2 regions of the Microbulbifer sp. CnH-101-G genome follow, and region 2 is predicted to be linked to the other one. Evidence: predicted binding sites of a transcription regulator. Region 2 holds the regulator's gene; the other holds the start of a gene.
The links. Region 2 encodes sigma-54, which starts transcription at its own class of promoters, with help from an activator protein. Its sites were predicted from a motif close to TGGCACANNNNTTGCNNT; they were not measured.
Positions count from the first base shown of each region.

Region 1: the regulator sigma-54 is predicted to act here: its motif matches at 1,858-1,875, upstream of ACJJID_RS18015 (RtcB family protein).

Region 1 covers NZ_CP174292.1:4,055,598-4,065,149, forward strand. Annotated here, with positions in the region: gene ACJJID_RS18005 (C13 family peptidase) at 1-38, opposite strand, end outside; gene rtcR (RNA repair transcriptional activator RtcR) at 104-1,711, opposite strand; gene ACJJID_RS18015 (RtcB family protein) at 1,959-3,188, shown strand; gene ACJJID_RS18020 (slipin family protein) at 3,813-4,973, shown strand; gene ACJJID_RS18025 (RNA 3'-terminal phosphate cyclase) at 5,089-5,262, shown strand; gene ACJJID_RS18030 (RNA 3'-terminal phosphate cyclase) at 5,814-6,035, shown strand; gene ACJJID_RS18035 (S8 family serine peptidase) at 6,275-9,352, shown strand.
Region 2 covers NZ_CP174292.1:2,814,486-2,824,037, reverse strand. Annotated here, with positions in the region: gene msrB (peptide-methionine (R)-S-oxide reductase MsrB) at 1-230, shown strand, start outside; gene yjgA (ribosome biogenesis factor YjgA) at 392-901, opposite strand; gene mgtE (magnesium transporter) at 966-2,333, opposite strand; gene ACJJID_RS12465 (HPr family phosphocarrier protein) at 2,440-2,709, opposite strand; gene rapZ (RNase adapter RapZ) at 2,730-3,590, opposite strand; gene ptsN (PTS IIA-like nitrogen regulatory protein PtsN) at 3,722-4,183, opposite strand; gene hpf (ribosome hibernation-promoting factor, HPF/YfiA family) at 4,187-4,477, opposite strand; gene ACJJID_RS12445 (RNA polymerase factor sigma-54) at 4,659-6,116, opposite strand; gene lptB (LPS export ABC transporter ATP-binding protein) at 6,310-7,035, opposite strand; gene lptA (lipopolysaccharide transport periplasmic protein LptA) at 7,122-7,679, opposite strand; gene lptC (LPS export ABC transporter periplasmic protein LptC) at 7,666-8,232, opposite strand; gene ACJJID_RS12425 (KdsC family phosphatase) at 8,232-8,771, opposite strand; gene ACJJID_RS12420 (KpsF/GutQ family sugar-phosphate isomerase) at 8,832-9,552, opposite strand, start outside.

The DNA of each region.
Region 1 (9,552 bases), 1.2 Mb from region 2:
AGAAGGAAAAGAAGCGGGGTTAGGTAAGCGTATCTCATTCCGTGATCCATCATTGGTGCTCTGGAGTGAGATTAACAAAATGGCGCCAACAGGGCTCTAGGCTTTATGTAGTTGTTAGATGTAGTTGCTCGAACTTGAGCCCATATTTATCCAACAGCTGGCGTACCCGGTGAGAATCGTTATTGGATTTTTTGGTGGCGCGACTCACTTGGAATAGTTTGCGACCGGCTTCTGCCATGGAATTGGATTCCTCACATACCCGGATTAGCCCAGCTAGTTTGATCTGCTCGTAGTAATCCATTTGTTCAATACTGCCGGGGCCCAATAACTCTTCGATACGCGCAAAGGGTAGCGATGCTCCATTATTATTTGGGGTTTGCCACTTGAAGCGCAGCCGCTGGATTTCCTCCTCCACCACTTCAGTGGTGATGCGCCCACCATCGGCAAGAGTGCCCATACGCAGGATACTGGCATTAAGATCGCGGAAGTTAGCAGACCAGCTGGCCTCTGCTGAACGGCCAAAGTTGAGGTACCTCTCCCGTGCCGCTTTATTGAAGCTCACCAAATAGCCGGACTTTCTGGAAAAAGCCTCCAGCTCAAAGTCGATATTGGGTTCCAGGTCTTCAATGCGCTCACGCAGGGAAGGTAGGCAGTAGGTCCATAAGTCGATACGAGCCAGCAGGTCTGCGCGAAACTTGCCCTCGCGGCTGAGCTGTACAAGATCCCGGTTGGTACCGGCGATCAACTGGAAGTGACTGCTCACTTCTTTGTCTGAGCCGAAGGGCATAAAGCGCTTGTGCTCTATGGCTCGTAGTAGCATCGCCTGCTCGTCCAGTCCCAACTCACCGATTTCATCCAGAAATAGCAGGCCTTTGTCCGCCTCCATTAATAGCCCAGGGCGGTGAGTGGTGGCGCCGGTAAAGGCACCTTTGCGGTGGCCGAATAGGGCGGACATGGCATTCTCGCCGCGCAGGGTGGCGCAGTTTACCGCGACCAGGCCCCCTTCCAATTTTCCCCGTTGCTTGCGTAACTCATAGACACGCTGGGCCAGCTGCGATTTTCCTGCTCCCGTCGGTCCTGTAATCAGAATGGGCGCGTCGGAGCGGATAGAGACCTGCTCCAACTGCTCGATCATCTGATTAAAGGCGAGATTATTCGTCTCAATGCCGCCTTTCAGGTAGGTGGTGCCCTCCTGGTGTTCTCGCTGGAAGCGTGAGGCAATCTGGTCGTACTTGGATAGATCCAAATCGATAATCTGGTACTGACCCGGCAAGTTACTGTTTTTATGTGCAGGAGAAGTTTGCAGCAGGCGCCCAGGGAAATAACCGGCCTCTGTGAGCAGGTATAGGCAGATCTGGGCCACGTGGGTGCCAGTCGTGATATGTACCAGGTATTGCTCCCGGTCTGGCTTAAAAGCGTAATCGCGAGCGAAATCCAGCAGGTTGCTGTACACACTCTCGAAATCCCAGGGGTCATTGAAGTTGACCCGGTGATGGACCACCTCTGTTTCAGGGGAAACACGTGCAATGTCCTCGGTGACCTGGTCTGCCAAGTTCTTCGAATGGTTGTCGAAAAGGAGTTCCAGCCGATCGATCAGCAGGTCATCGTGCTGACACATGGAGATATTGGGCCGCCACTTGTCCCAACGCTTGTCGCCTTTGCCGCGCCGATCCTTAGTGGTACCGAGAATACTGATAGCTACTGTTTTCATACTATCTAAAATAATAAATAGCTATCTAAAAAGATAGATATCTATTGTTTTCAACTTAGCTAAGGTTCCCTCAGAAATCTACACATGAAATTATTTTTCCAGTAAAAACAATGGCTTACATGATTTTCAGAAGTTTTTTTAAAAGTTGGCACCTAATTCGCTATATCAATGGCAAGAGAAACCCATGAAGTGATAACGCGGTTTCACGAGATTTCAGCGGTTTCATGAGATTTAAAAGGAGCGAGAGATGAAACCATTGCCGTATGAAGTGATGCGGGCAGGTGGGGTACCGATTAAGTCCTGGACCTTAGGTGTGCCCTTTGAAGAAGAAGCCAGGGCTCAACTCAGAAATATTTCGCAGTTGCCTTTTATCCACAAGTGGGTGGCGGCAATGCCCGATGTACACCTGGGCAAAGGCGCCACCATTGGCAGTGTGGTACCCACCCTGGGAGCGGTAATCCCCGCAGCCGTGGGTGTGGATATTGGCTGCGGCATGATGGCGGTGCGCACCAGCCTCACGGCGGCACAGCTGCCAGATAACCTGGCGGGTGTACGCAGTGCCATTGAGCGCGCCGTACCCCACGGCCGCACTGGTCGGCACCGGGGCAGGGGTCGGGATAAGGGTGCCTGGGAGAATCCGCCAGATGATGCACTAGCCGGTTGGACGCCTTTGGCAGCACCGTTTGAGTTGCTGAAGGAGAAGCACCCAGTATTAAAAAATACCAACAATATCAATCACTTGGGGACGCTTGGCACCGGTAATCATTTTATTGAGATGTGCCTCGATGAGCACGGCAGTGTGTGGCTGATGCTGCATAGCGGTTCTCGTGGTGTGGGTAACCGCATTGGCACTTACTTTATTGAGAAGGCCAAGCGGGATATGGAGCGTTGGCATATTCATTTGCCGGATAGCGACTTGGCCTATTTCCCTGAGGGTACCGAGCATTTCGATGACTATGTGCAGGCGGTGGAATGGGCGCAGGAATTTGCTCGTATCAATCGGGAAGTCATGATGGCGCGTACTATCGGCGCGGTGAAGCAGGCACTGGGCATGGATTTTGAGGCGCGTATGGAAGCGGTCAACTGCCACCACAATTACGTTTCCCGCGAGCACCACTACGGCAAGGATGTACTGGTAACACGCAAGGGCGCTGTAAGGGCGCGTGTTGATGAAATGGGCATTATTCCCGGAAGTATGGGGGCCAAGTCTTTTATTGTGCGGGGGTTAGGAAACGAAGAAAGCTTCTGCAGCTGTAGCCATGGTGCCGGGCGGGTGATGTCCCGTACCAAGGCGAAAAAACTGGTATCGCTGGAAGAGCATCGCGCAGCTACTGTCGACGTGGAATGCCGTAAAGATGAAGGTGTGATCGACGAAACCCCATCGGCCTACAAACCTATTGAGAAGGTTATGGCAGCACAACAAGACCTGGTGGAAATCGTTTACACCCTCAAGCAGGTAGTCTGCGTCAAAGGATAGTCAGCGCTGGCCGCGAATAAGGCCTTTAGTAGTGAGGAATGTCGGAAGTTATGCCCAAAGGGCAGGCTCTCCGCAAACAAGTTTGAATGTTTTGTTCCAGTCAGCGGAGCCGGTTCTGTATGCCGGCCTGGCACCCCCGACGTTGGCGGTAGGTGTACCCACTGGGGCAATCTTCAAACGCTAACTTTGTAGCTCAATTGGTAGAGCAACCGTTAAATCGGTTTGTTACAGGTTCGATTCCTGTCAAAGTCACGTCGCCTGGAAAGCGACTTTAAGGGAAGGCGAGAGCCTGGGGTTCGAGTCCCCACAAAGAAGCCCTCTTTGTTGAAATCTATCTGGGGCTCACTGTGTCTATGGTATGGACTGTTGGATTTTGCATCAATGGTCAAACACAAAGGCACTCCGGTGACAGTGTCGCCTTGCGTGGGTTTGCGTTGTGCGAGTGGATTATAGGATTTGCATTGATTCTATTTTAGCCAGGGATTTTGGTTGCATTACCCGGGATGGGTGAATGAAGAATTTTGCAAAACCGCTGTAATTTGCTCCCATTGTGTACAAGCGTTGGGCTACCCTGTGATCGAGTGGGCCCCACCCAAAGGAATAAAAAGATAAGAGATCGGAGAAATGAAGTCTCTCTTTAAAATATGGAAGATTGTCAATGTGGCTGATAACGAGCGAGCACTGCTGTTTCGCCGCAGTCGATTTGAAAGGGTGCTGCCACCAGGGCGCCACCGTATCTGGCTGCTTTCCGGTGATGTACGGGTGGAAACCTATGATATTACCGATGTGGTTTTTGATGCGATCAAGGCAAAGTTCCTACTGAATACTTATGGCGATTTGTTAGGTGAATATTTACAGTCCTACGAGCTGTCTGATCAACAAGTTGGACTTTTCTATCGGGATGGTCACCTGGTGGATATCCTTCCCCCTGGTAGTTACCGTGCCGTATGGAAAGGGGGGGAAGCGGTTCGTGTAGGTATTATGGATATTTCCAGGGAATATACCATCGATGACAATGTACTGGGGCTCCTCGGTCGTGGTGCTTGCGCAAGCCAAATACGCATTGCTGCTCAAGCGGTAAGCTATAACGAAGTCCCCGATGAGCATGTGGGCCTTTTAATTGTCAATGGTAAATTGGAGAAAGCGCTGCAGCCGGGTCGCTATGGATTTTGGAAATACAATCGCTCTATCGCAGTGAAATTGATAGATATGCGCCTGCAAACTGTAGAAGTAAGTGGCCAGGAAATTCTAACCAAAGATAGAGTTAGCCTGCGCATTAACCTAAGTGGCAGCTTCAAGATTACAGATCCACAACGGGTGGCATTAAAACTCAGTGATTATAAAAACCATATTTATCGTGAATTACAATTAAGTCTGCGTGAAGCGGTGGGTACCCAGACTCTGGATAGTTTATTGGCAGATAAAGATCGGCTGAATATTGTTATTGCAACGGCTATCCATAAAAAACTAGTGCATTACGGTATTGAGATTGTCAGTGTCGGAGTGAAAGATATTATCTTGCCTGGCGATATGAAGATGATTCTCAATCAGGTAGTGGAAGCGCAGAAGGAGTCTGAAGCGAATTTAATAAAGCGACGTGAAGAGACCCAGGCTATGCGCTCCCTGCATAACACTGCCAAGATGATGGATAACAATCCTACATTACTGCGTCTAAAAGAATTGGAATCCTTAGAAAAAGTCAGTGCACGCATCGATAAAATATCGGTGTATGGTGGACTTGATGGCGTGCAAAAGAGCTTGGTGAAACTGCTTTCAACTGCTTAATGAAAAAAATAACAGAATTATTTAATGGTAATGAAGGGATTGATTAGCGATTTAGATAGACGTCGCCCAGGGGGAGGGTGGCGGACAGATATTACGGAATTCCCTTACTTTGTCCTTGTGCCTGAGAATACCGATTCGCATTAAAAACATCCGCGCAGGCCGCAAAAAACCTGGGCTTTTACGCCAGCATTTAACTTGTATGCGAGCAGCAAAAACGATTAGCAATGCCAAAGTCACAGGCGAGAAGCTGGGTGCTGCAGAAGTGATGTTCATTCCGGGAAAGGTGTAATCTGGTGAATATCATTTTCCGATTGGATCAACCGGCGGCACCAGTTTGGTATTGCAAGCAGTTCTTTTGCCACTTTTATTTGCAGATGGCATTAGTGAACTGTGTTTGGAGGGGGTATCCATAATAAAAAGGCGCCTAGTTTCGACTTTATTAAACTGGTCTTTTACCACTGTTAACTCGAATGGGTGCGGGAGTGGAATTGGGGCTACATTATTCTATCTTTCATCCTGCTGGTGGTGGTTCTTGGCGCGCACGTATCCAGCCTCTTATCTCCCTGTTGAAACTGGACCTGACTGAGAGGTGCGAATCACTGCGCTGTAAAGCCTTAGCGAGTTTTGTAAATATTCCGGCACATGTTGGCCAGCGTGAATTGGCTCAAATTAGTAAGCTTTGTAGTTGGCTGGATGAGCATTTATAGCGAATACAAGTGTCCTCCCAAGGGCCAGGTAATCTCCTGTCGTTACGTTTGCAGTTTGAACAGATAGCTAAAATTTTGACTCCATGGGGAAGCAAGGCGCAAATACTGAACGCGTTGCCTAGGAGTGATTGGGATGATACATCGGTACTTAAAATCCGGTGTGCCGGTAGATGAGCACTTGGCCGACCAATTAATACTACCCATGGCACTTGGTAGTGGTGGCTGTTTTAGTGCATTAAAACCTAGTTTGCACTTGCCAACCAATATTCAAGTGATTCAAAAACTAACTGGGACGAATGTTCGGCTGGAAAATCTTGGTGAAGATCATTTGAAAGTTCTTGTTATAACTAATTAGGAAGTAAAAGCAATTGATACAGCAAGAATGAAGGAAAAATTCAGGTAAAGGACGAGTTGTTCGTTAGCTATGGTTGATTTATGTGTCTTTGCATAAATAAAAAATAGTTTAGTATATTGCCGCCTGATGGAAGAGGTGAAACCAATCATCTAGCGCATGGGATGTAATAACTTAAAGCTTTCTATACGAGAGTAGGCCTTACTCTTGGTTGAGAATGTAAGTAAAAGGAACTTATCTGAATGATGTCTAAGCTTTTAAAATTAACCGTTTCCGTAGCTGCCCTTATGGCTGCGGCATGCAGCGGCGGTGGCGGGGGTGATGGAGATAGTGGGGCTGCAGGTGATGGGACGACTGTTTCAATAGCCAACCAAGCACCAGTAGCAAGCTTTACCTTATCTTCACATTCTGGGCTTTCGCCTGCAGTTGTTAAATTTGATGCATCTGCTTCAAGTGATACGGATGGCAGTATCACTAAGTACGAGTGGAATTTTGATGATGGTGAAGGTAGTGATGCTAGTGGAAAGGACGTTGAATATACCTTTTATGCATACGATGGGGTTGATAAAGAGTATACGATTCAGCTGACAGTTACGGATGATGATGGCGCTACGGCCACTTCTGAAATGACGTTTACTGCACTTAAAAATTTGCCGCCTGTTGCAAAGTTTACATACAACCAGCCAGATCCTAAATCCAGGTTGGTCTTATTCGATGCATCGGAAAGTACTGATTCGGAAAGTACTGACCTGTTGTATAAGTGGGATTTCGGTGATGGTACAACAGGTGAAGGTATCCAGCCAGAACATGAATACCAAGAATACGGTAATTACTCCGTCAGCCTAGTTGTGGATGATCAGACCGGAAATACTAGTAAGCATGCCAGTAATCTATTAGTTAGTGATGGGCTGTTTAGTGCCTTTGGGCAGTTATCCCTAGCTCAAGGTGTTTTTGCGGATAGTGATACTAGTGATCCAAATACTGAGGATGTGCCCAATAATTCTATGAAGGAGGCGCAAGTAATTTCTGAAATCAGTGAGATTTCAGGTCTTGTATCTTCCCCGAAAAGGAATTCTTCGGGTGTTGAGTTGGATAGATATGACTTCTATGTTGCCACGTTGAAGAAAGACCAAGAAATTCTTCTTCATATGCAAGAGTGGGAAAATGGCAGTGCGGATATTGATCTTTATCTGATCAATGAATCAGGTTATTTAATAGCAGATTCAAGTGGCACTTCAGATACTGAGACCCTGAGGGTACCTGAAGATGGCATGTACTACTTGGCGGCCTATGCATATGCGGGAGCATCGGCATATCGATTGAGAGTGTTCTCTTCCCCTACTATAAATAGATCCAGTGATTCAATCAGGACCAGCGACAATTTTGTAGCAGGCCAACTTCTGGCTCGTTTAAAGCCCGAAGCTAAAACCTCTGATATGCAGATGTTGGCTTCTCTAGGGGCAATCAAGCGTAGCATTGGGGCTGACCGGCCATTGTTACTAGATGCAAATCAGGCTGCAATCGGATTTGGTGGGGCGAAACCGGATGCAGCAGTTTTACATCTGAAAAGCGCCGGGGTCCAGGTTTCTGCTGATAAGCAACGAAAATTGGAGACTATTCATGCCTTAAAGCGACTGCATGCAAGTGGCAAGTTTGAGTATGTAGAGTTAAATCGCATTCGTCAGCGTCAATCGGTCAATGATCCTCTCTACCCGAATATGTGGCACTATCCGCAAATTTCCTTATCGGGTGCATGGCGTACATCCACTGGTGCGGGCTCAATAGTCGCGGTATTAGATACAGGGATTTTATCGGCACATCCCGATATGCAGGATCAGTTAGTAGCTGGTTACGATATGATCAGTGATACTGGGATGGCGTTGGATGGTGACGGTATTGATCCCAATCCTGAAGACCCTGGGGATGCACCAGATGGCACTCATGACTCTTGGCATGGAACACATGTGGCCGGCACTATCGCTGCTGCTACTAACAATGCTATTGGTATTGCTGGCGTAGCCTATGATGCCAAGATTATGCCAGTGCGAGTGCTTGGTTATGGGGGAGGTAGTGATTACGACATTGCGCAAGGAATCTATTTCGCAGCTGGTCTTGCCAATGACTCGGGTACAGTTCCTGAGCGAAAAGCAGATGTAATCAATATGAGCCTGGGAGGATCGGGTCATTCCCAGGCCATGCAGGATGCGGTGAGCGCGGCTCGTGCAGCGGGTGTCATTGTGGTTGTAGCAGCTGGTAACTCTAGTGATGACGCTAGCAATTATTCACCGGCCAGCCTTGATGGTGTTATTACGGTGGCTGCCACACGGCAGGGCGGTGACCCGGCAGGCTACACTAATTATGGTCTCAATGTTGACTTGACCGCGCCTGGCGGTGAGACCTTTGCTGATGGTGGTGTAATCAGCACTATTGGGAATGAGACTGGGAGTGGAGAAATTGAATTCATCTACGGGGGGATGCAAGGAACATCCATGGCCACTCCCCATGTAGCCGGTGTTGTTGCCCTGATGAAGGAGGCATGGAAATCCATGACTCCTGATGATTTCGATGAGTTAGTCTCAGATTTTAGGGTTTCCTACGGTGTTACGCCAAGCAATTTGTATGGCTATGGTCAGATTGATGCGGAGCTCGCTGTGGCCTCGGCAAAAGCACGTGCGACTGGTACTTTGCAAGCTGGACGCCTGTTTGTAGAGAATGGTCATCAACGTGAGTTGTGGACCAAAAAAGAATTGGAGGTAGAACTGCTGGCAGACCAGCCTGGTGTTTCAGTGGCTGAGATTATTTCATCTGAGCCCTGGATGAGTGTTACTTATTTGGGCGAGGAATCGAATGGGCTCGGAAGCTATCGAATCGCGGTGGACGCAAGTAACCTATCAGTTGGTCGTTATTCAGGTATCCTCAGCTTCACTGCCTCCACAGAAACTAGGTTTGATTTACGAGTATCCGTACAAATCATCGATAAAGAGGTGGATTCCAGTGACTATGCTGGTGCTATTTATGTCGAATTTATAAATCTTGAGACTGGTGAAGCTATTGATCGTGTAACAGCAACTTTTGATCCGGAGCTGGGTGTTTACCATTACAAATCATCACCGCTGGATGCAACTTCGGAATATGGATTTGGTGTTATGGCTGGTACAGATGTTGATAATGATGGGATTATCTGCGAAGTCGACGAACTATGCCACCGCTTAGAATCTGGTGATGGTTGGATACCGATAATTAGCGGTTATTTCCATGAGGATGTGGAGGTTATGAATTTGGAGTTGAGGGCGTTAGATAGTCCCTTGGATAATCTGTAATATAAGCCTCTAAATTAAGCTTTGACTACTCCCAAACTTTTGGGTGGGGGTAGTCATGCAGTCTGAATTAAAGTTAATAATTGCTATTAGTTCAGTTTTATTTTGTCACTAATCCTTTGAGATATTTTTTCTTAGCAAAAATCCACCCGCCTGATAGCCTAGCGTAGACTCTAAAAGCATATTGTCTTAACCAGCTGTGA
Region 2 (9,552 bases):
ACAAATTTAAATCGGGCACAGGCTGGCCCAGTTTTTGGGATGTAGCCTACCCGCAAAATATCGTATTAAAAGACGATTTCAGCTGGGGGCTCAGGCGTACAGAAGTATTATCGAAGTGCGGTGAGCACCTGGGACATGTTTTTAAGGACGGTCCTCCTCCGACAAACTTGAGGTACTGCTTGAATTCTCTGGCCCTGGACTTTGAACCTGCGCAGGGGCCTGAACAGTAACCAACTGGGCTTGTAGCCAATTGGAGCGGTGGTTAAAAAGGATGGACTTTTTCTAGCAGCACTTATCGGTGACTAGATTGGTTTTAGTATTAGCCAATATTGCAATATAAAGATTTTTGGGCGGTGCTAGGCCGCCCGAGCGGTGCAAGAGTGATGCTGGGTTACTGTGAAGACTGAATAAAAAAGTCCCGCAAATAGCGGAACAGCTTGCGCTGATTGCTGGGGGGCTTGCTATTTTTGATCTCGCGCAGGGAATCACGCACCAGTTGACGTAGTTGTTGGTGGTCTACCTGGGGGTACTGATCAAAGAAAGCTTCCTGGGCACTGTTGCCCTCTTCAAGTAAGCGCCCGCGCCAGTCTTCTGCCATCTTGTCAAAGCGTAGGTGTTGCTGATCTCGCTCTTTGAATTTATTCAGTACGGCTTCAATGGCTTTGTGGTCAGCACTGCGCATCAGTTTACCGATATATTGCATTTGACGGCGGCGCGCTTCGTTAGACTTGATTCGTCCCAGGGTATCGATTGCCTCGCGCATATCCTCATCGATGGGCACTTCAGCGAGCTGGGTTTTGGATAGCTCGGTCAATTGCTTGCCCAGGGCCTGCAGCTCGTGCATTTCCTGCTTTACCTGCGTCTTACTCTTGGGCAGGTCTTCATCGTCGTATTCGTACATCTGGAGTTCCGTGTATAGGTTCCGGGCTGCCCCGGTTCTGTTTGAGCAGGCAGTGTATTGCCTCTCAGCCAAAATGCCAGGTGGCGAGGCCCAGGAAGGACATGAACCCCACCACATCGGTAACGGTTGTCAGTGCGACGCTACCGGCCAGTGCCGGATCGATTCGTATTGCCCGCAATACAACCGGTAAGATTGCCCCTGCCATCGCTGCTACGATCAAATTAATGACCATTGCGGCAACAATGATGACAGCAATGGTAATGTCGTCAAACCATAGCGCGGCGATCAGCCCCATCACCAGGGACCAAAGTAGGGCGTTTAGAGCTGCTGATCCGAGTTCCCGCGAGAGTAGCCAACTGAGGTTGCTCTTGCCAATCTGCCCCAGCGCCATACCCCTGATTACTACGGTGAGTGTTTGGCTGCCAGCCACCCCGCCCATACTCGCGACGATGGGCATTAAAACGGCGAGGGCAACGACTTTATCCAGCGTATTCTGAAACAGGCTGATGACCCAGGAAGCCAGTAGGGCAGTAAGTAGGTTGATACCGAGCCAAAGCGCGCGTCTACGGGCAGTTCGCCTAACCGGGGCAAAGGTATCCTCTTCTTCATCGAGGCCCGCCATGCTCATTAGGGAGTGATCGGCACCCTCGCGGATAACGTCGACGATATCGTCGATGGTGATACGGCCCAGTAGGCGGTTGTCCTCATCCACTACCGGTGCGGTGATCCAGTCATACTTTTCAAACAGCCGGGCGACTTCGGTATCGCGCATATCTGCGGGTATAGGCTCAACATCGGTATTGACCACCTCGCGAACTGTGACGGATGGGTCTGTAGTGAGAAGCTTGGAAAGCGGGAGTAGACCGATGTATTGGCCCTGGCGATTGACCACAAACAAACTGTCAGTGGACTCCGGCAGCTGTTCATGACGGCGCAGGTAACGCAGTACTACATCCAGGCTCAGGTTGGGCCGCACCGAAATGGTATCGGTGTCCATCAGGCCGCCAGCGGTGTTCTCATCGTAAGCGAGAACACTTTCCACCCGCAGGCGGTCTGTTTCGCTCATTGCCGAGAGGACTTCCGAGACGACACGCTCGGGGAGCTGCTGGAGGATATCGGCGATATCGTCCGCGTCCAGCCCCTCCATGATCTCCACCATCTCCTCAGTATCCATGGTGTCGAGGATCTGGCTGCGGACCTCATCGGTCAGCTCTTGCAGAACCTCACCCTCGACATCCCGGTCGATCAGATTCCACAGAACCTGGCGGATACGCGGAGGCGAGCTTTCCAACAGTTGCGCAATGCTCTGGGGCGTAAGGGTCTTGAGCATGCGCCGGACTTCCTGCCCGGTACCACTATCGAGAGCGGCGAACAACTCACTGAGCTGGTTTTGCGCGCGGAACTTGATTTCGGCTTGGGGTGGGCTGGACACGATAAATCCTTACTGCTCAGCGGTGGTTAGGGGGCAGAGGCCACAGAAAGTTTGTGGCGTTTTGATACCATGGCGGACTCTATCCACTGCCGGTTGCCTTTGCAAACTACTCGGCTTCACCGAAGCGCTCAGAGACCAGGGTGCAGATGGCATTAAGTGCGTCGCTCTCATCACGGCCCTCCACCTCCAGCTCGAGTTCAGTACCCTGGCCAGCGGCGAGCAACATGAGCGCCATCACGCTTTTACCGTCCACGGACCTGTCTCCGCAGTTCACCTTGATATTTGAAGAGAAGCGGGCAGAGGTCTGGGCAAATTTACTGGCTGCGCGGGCGTGTAGCCCGAGTTTGTTAATGATGATGAGACGCTGCTTTTGCATAGGGGCTTGCGGTGTTTCGACTATCTCTGTTGTTCGCGGTGACGGACTTGAATATTGCCAAATTTATGCAGAAAAGTACGGGCTAGTTGCTCAACCATGTATACCGAGCGGTGCCTTCCTCCGGTACAGCCAATGGAAATACAGGTATAGCTGCGGTTGCTCTCTTGGAAGGAGGGAAGCCAGTTCTCTAAAAAGCCTGTGATGTCCGCTTCCATTTTGTTGGTTTTTGAATAGGAGCGTAAAAACTCGGCTACTTCGGGGTCCAATCCGGTTTTTTTTCTCAGGCTGGGTTCCCAATAGGGATTTGGCAGGCAGCGCAAGTCGAACATCAAGTCGGCATCCACGGGAACGCCGTATTTAAAGCCGAACGACTGAAAAAGGATTGCCATTCCCTCTGAGTGTTCGCCCACCACTCGGCTTTTAATTAGCTCTCGCAACTCATGTAGGCCAAGGCTGCTGGTATCGATCACCATATCCGCCATGGCTGAGATCGGTGTCAGCAATTCCCTTTCTTGTTTTAAGGCCTCGAGTAAGTGGGTGCAGTCATTGCTGAGGGGGTGTTTTCGGCGAGTCTCGCTGAATCGCTGTACCAGGACAGGTTCACGGGCATCCAGGTAGATAATGTCACACTGGACACCCGTGCTGCGCAAGGCTTCTATGACACGTGGAGCCTGCTTAATATCCTGCCAGAGGTTGCGTGCGTCTATTCCCAGGGCTAGGGGAGTGTTCCCCTTTGGGGTTTGTTGCTCGGCCCGCTTAATCAGTTCGGGCAGCAGGCTGATCGGTAGGTTGTCAATGCAGTTAAAGCCCACATCTTCGAGCAATTGTAGTGCGGAGCTTTTACCGGAGCCGGAGCGGCCGCTGATAATGACCAAGCGCATGGGGACCCCCTCTTTTTAGCTCTTTATACCATTTAATCGCTTGAGAAATGGTGTTTTTATTCCTAACGGTAATTTAAGGAGTGATTCAGGAGAATCTCAGTTGTTACCAGAATAAAAGTACAAAACCAGAATCAGGCTGCTGCGGCAGAATCTATGGCTAGGGCGTAGAGCTCATCACTACTGTCGGCTTTTCTCAACTTATCCCGGACTTGGCTGTTGGAAAAAAGCGCAGCGATTTCTGCCAGTGTATCCAGATGTTGTTGTTCTGAATCTTCAGGGACGAGTAAGACAAAGAGTAAGTCGACAGGTTGCCTATCGATAGCGTCGAAATCTATGGCGGGTTCGATTGTGCAAAGCACACCAATAGGTTGCTCACAGCCAGGAAGGCGGCAGTGAGGTATGGCTACCCCCTCGCCAATACCCGTCGAACCCAGGCGCTCTCGAGCGATCAATTGGTTGAATGTTGTGTCGGAGTCATGCTGTGGATATTGTTCGGCGATGGCTTGGGCAATATTGAGCAGCAATTTCTTTTTGCTGCTCCCCGCCAGGTGGCAAAGGCTCAGGCGGGGAGAAAGTAAAGCTTCCAGTGTCATAATTCAGCGGTGGTTCTGCAACTTCTCTTTGTGTTTTTTCAGTTGGCGGTCCAACTTATCTGTAAGCGCATCGATGGCTGCGTACATGTCTTTGTCTTCCGAACCCGCACAGAGGTCGTGACCATTGATATGTACTCGGGCTTCAGCTTTCTGGATCAATTTATCTACAGATAGAATAACTTGCGCGTTGGTTATGTTGTCATAATGCCTTGAGAGCTTTTCCAGCTTGTTCTCACAGTAGTTGCGCATTGGTGAGCTAACGTCGACGTGGTGACCACTAATGTTGATCTGCATGGATTTCTCCTTACCAGGTGCATCACAATACGGCGAGCCTCCTTTCGGGTCGCAACCCTACTAGGAAGTGGCCCAGAATGGAAGGATACACTCAAAGTTTGGAGTTCGGTTGTGAAGACGTAGCAACTGGCGCCAGGTTATGACTTGCTCCGCCTTTTGGGTCGCGCCCGGTATGGGCAAATTAAACTAGGCGCTTCCTTTCACTGGAGGAGGGGATACCCATTGATTCGCGATACTTGGCTACTGTGCGGCGGGCTACTTTGATGCCCTGCTGGTCTAGTTCCTGGGTAATTTTATTGTCGGATAGCGGCTTGCGTGGCGTTTCCGAATCAATCAGCTTTTTGATCAGGGCGCGAATGGCGGTTGAGGAGGCATCTTCGCCGGAGTCTGTGCTTACGTGACTCGAAAAGAAATACTTGAGTTCGAACACACCGCGGGGTGTGAGCATGTACTTTTGGGTGGTTACCCGGGAGATGGTGGACTCGTGCATGCCAATGGACTCGGCAACGTCTGCCAGCACCATGGGGCGCATGGCTTCTGGCCCCTCCTCAAAAAAGCCTTGCTGCTTTTCGACAATACAGTTGGCGACTTTCAGCAGGGTTTCGTGGCGACTCTGCAGGCTCTTCATAAACCAGCGAGCTTCTTGCAGATGGTCCCGCAAAAAGTTGTTATCTCTCGAGTTGTCCGCACGCTTAACCATTGAGGCATAGTGATTATTGATTCGAATCTTGGGAGTGATCTCTCCATTCAATTCTACTTGCCAGCGCAGGGCCTTGCGGGAAACGATGATATCCGGGATCACATAGTCCGGCTCCTGCCCGCCAAAGCTCTCTCCCGGATTCGGGTTTAGCGTCTGGATGAGGCGAATGGCCTCGCCGAGCTGGGCCTCGTTAAGGCGTGTGCGCCGACTCAGCTGGCGAAAATCTCTTTTGCCGAGCAGGTCTAAGTGTTTCTCAATGATGCTTTGCGCTTGGTCGAGCCAGGGGGTGGTTGGCGGTAACTGTTGCAGTTGCAATTGCAGGCATTCTTTTAGGTCCCGAGCCCCACAGCCGGCAGGCTCGAACTGTTGGATGGCCTTTAAGACTGCCAGTACTTCATCTTCATCTACAGCTAATGAGGAGGCAACCTCCTCTATTGAGGTGCCCAGGAGGCCGCTGGGGCTTATGCTGTCAATCAGGTTTTCACCGATCCACTTATCCTGCTCGGATAAAGGGGTCAGGTTCAGTTGCCAGCGCAGGTGGGCTTGTAAGTCGACAGAGGTGGAGTTGCGTTCGTAGCTGGAGGTATCCAGCTCTGGGTTTCCGCTGTGACTGGTGTAGATATCATCCCATCGGGAGTCGACAGGAAGCTCGTCGGGAATTGCCTGGTCCCAGTCCCCCTCAGCAAGCTCTCGTTCCTCAGTCGCTTGTGAAGTATTGTCCTGCACCCGCTCTGACTCGTGCTCAGTCAGAGATTGGCCATTCTCCACCTTTGAGGGTTGTTCCTCGCTATCCGCCTCCAGCATTGGATTGCTATCCAACGCCGCCTGAACCTCCTGCTGAAGGTCGAGGGTAGACAGTTGCAGAAGGCGGATTGCCTGTTGCAACTGGGGAGTCATAGTCAGTTGTGTGCCGAGCTTGAGCTGGAGTGACTGCTTCATAGTGGAGAGCCGCTGGCCGATAAGACAGTGTTTAGATCAATTTGTCCTAAGATGGCGCAGACTACCCCTCCCACTAATTTATTACAAGCAATAAACGTGCCGACCCGGTGATAGATGTTAGACTCGAAGCGGCTGAAGCATGAGGGATTAAGCTCAAATTGAAGAATTTAAGGATAGATATTGCCGTTTCATCTTAAATGGTAAATTCATGTCCTAAATAAACTTCCCGAACCTGCTGGTTGGCAAGAACATCTTCTGGTGTGCCTTCAGCGATGATGTGGCCCTCGCTGACAATGTAGGCGGTCTCGCAAATATCGAGGGTCTCGCGCACATTGTGGTCGGTAATGAGTACTCCGATATCTCGATCCCGCAGGTGGCGGATGATTTCTTTGATATCGTTTACCGATATGGGATCCACGCCGGCAAAAGGTTCATCTAACAGGACAAAGCTGGGGTTGGTGGCCAGGGCGCGGGCAATTTCTACTCTGCGGCGCTCGCCCCCAGAGAGTGCCATGCCCAAGCTCTGCTCAATATGGGTAATGTTAAATTCCTCAAGCAGGGCTTGAGCCTGTTGCTGTCGCTCGGCTCGTGAGAGGTCTTTGCGGGTTTCAAGGATGGCGAGAATATTGTCTTTTACGCTCAGGCGGCGAAATACCGAGGCTTCCTGGGGAAGATAGCCGATGCCTTTGCGTGCGCGCCCGTGCATGGACAGCCGGGTAATATCTTCATCGTCGATCATCACCCTACCTGCATCGGCCTGAACCAGCCCGGCAATCATATAAAAACAGGTGGTTTTACCGGCGCCATTAGGGCCTAGAAGCCCGACAACCTGCCCGCTGGAAACACTGACGGTGACATCCTGGACAACTTTTCTTTTTTTATACTGTTTCGCGAGGTGTAACGCTTTGAGCGTTGGCATAGTGTGTACCGAAATCTATCCATGCCGCGGGCAGAGTGGTGCCCGCCGGTGCAAATAATATCTGTTGCTTAGCGCTTGAGTGAAAGTTAGGGGGCTTGCTGCCCTTGGTTATCACTGGCGCCTTGCGTGTTCTCTTTTTTCTCGGGCTTCCATGTCATTTCTACGCGCCCCTTACCGGTTTGCCCCTTGGCGCTCATTTGTTCGGTAGAGAGATCGTAGTCAATTTTTTCTGCGGCCAGCGTATTGCCCTCACGGTCAACATGGGCCTTGCCTGTGAGCTGCAGTTCCTCAGAGCTCACCTGGTAAACAATACGCTGGGCTCTAGCTTTGACGGGATTTTCACCCTGAAGAATCTTTTGTTGGAAATGCGCGGGCTTGCCTACGGCTATGACGCGACTGATTTCTTTTTCTGGAGTGAAGTAAACCTCGACGCGGTCAGCCTGAATTTTCAGCGAACCCTGAGTGATAACAACATTGTTGCTATATACCACCAAGTTATTGTTGAGGCCGGCATTCATGGCATCAGAACTGATATTGATCCGCTGTTGGCGATCTTCTGGCAGTGCAACAGCCGTTGAAGCTATGAGCGCTAGTGCGGTAATAGCGGAGATTCTTAGCAAGTGGCGGTATTTAGTCAGTGTCATAGATGCTCTTTACGTCGGATAGGATTTCCATCCGGTCTTCATTCAGGTAAGCGCGCATACCCTTACCCGTTGTGCGGTTAGGGCCAGAGCTAATAGTAACAACTTTGTCTGTCTCGGCGAATTCCTTCGCGGGCAGAATTGTAATGCTCGATGTTTCCAGTTTGATACCGCCAGGGGCGGGTAGTTCATCAATTACGACATCGCCATCCAAGACTACTCGTTCACCACGATTGTAAGCGACCCCTTTGCGGGACTCGGTACGCCACTTCGGCTGGTCATCCTGGTAAAAGAGCATGCGGGGTTCCGCCAGGTCTGCCCGGTCACGACGTTTAAACTGGTAGTAGGTAATCTGATCTGCATCTACTCGGTAGGCGAGGTTTCCTTCCTCATTGAAGTGCCGTGTCTTGGCATTTCGGATGATCAGTTCTGCGGCCTTGTCATGCTGCTGGGGGGTCGGTCGTATCCCCAGCAGCTGATCGGGCGGGCTTTCCGAAAGCCACAGGCCAACACTGATTAGCGATACTACTAATAGCAGCGGCAGCCAAGTGCGCATTATTGCTCTCCAATATAGGGGGCGAGAGCCGAGTCAAAGGTTCCCTGCGCCTGCATGATTTGATCACAGGCTTCGCGCACAGCGCCTTCTCCGCCGCGAGCTCGGGTTACCCACAAAGCGCGCTCCTTGACGGGGGCTGCGGCATTGGGAGGAGCTATGGGGCAGCCGATGCGGGTCATCACCAGGAGATCCGGATAGTCATCGCCGATGTAGGCGATATCTTCTAAGCGGCAGGGTTCCCCTGCCAAAAGTTCCTGGAGCGCGGTAAATTTGTCTTCGCGCCCCTGAATCAGTTTATTGATGCCCAAGTCGTGAGCGCGGCGCTCCACCACGGAGCTGCGCCGCCCTGTAATAATGGCTACGCGAACCCCGGAGTTTTGCAGCATCTTAATGCCGTGTCCATCGAGGGTGTTAAAGGTTTTCAGCTCATTGCCATTGTTGTCAAAATAAAGTTTGCCGTCGGTGAGGACGCCATCTACATCCAAAACCAGCCAGCGTACTTTCTGCAGAGCCGCATTTAATTCTTTTTCTGAAACCACCAGAGTTTTCCTTAAAATGTAAATGGGGCACTAACGTGCCCAAAAAATTAATTTAATCTTTTAGATTACGCCGGCGCGCAGTATATCGTGCATATGTAGTACGCCTATTGGGTGGTGGGTTTCATCCTCTACGACGAGTGCGGTGATTTTATAATCTTCCATAATACGCAGTGCTTCCGCAGCCAAAGTCTCGGCGGATACCGTTTTAGGGCGGCGGCTCATCACTTGATCCATAGTGGCCTTATCCAGCTCGATCTTGTGGTCGATCACGCGGCGCAAGTCCCCGTCGGTAAAAACACCGAGTAGTTCTCCCTTTGTGTCGACAATGGTGGTCATACCAAACCCTTTGCTGGTCATCTCCAGTAAGGCTTTGGACAGCAGAGTGTCTGGCTGGACCTGGGGCAGCTCTTCCCCGGCATGCATGACATCTTCTACTTTTAGCAATAGACGTCGGCCAAGGGCTCCGCCTGGGTGGGAGAAGGCAAAGTCTTCGGCGGTGAAGCCCCTGGCTTCAAGTAGGGCTACCGCCAGTGCGTCGCCCATAACCAGAGTGACGGTGGTTGAGGAGGTTGGCGCCAAATTAAGAGGGCAGGCTTCAGTTTGCACTGAAATATCCAGATTGACTTCTGCTGCCTGTGCCAATGGGGAGTCAGTTTTACCTGTCATGCTGATCATGGGGATGCTTAGGCGCTTTAACAGTGGCAGTAAAGTCAGTACCTCTGCGGAAGAGCCCGAGTTTGAGATGGCGATCACCAGATCGTCCCGGGTGATCATTCCCAGG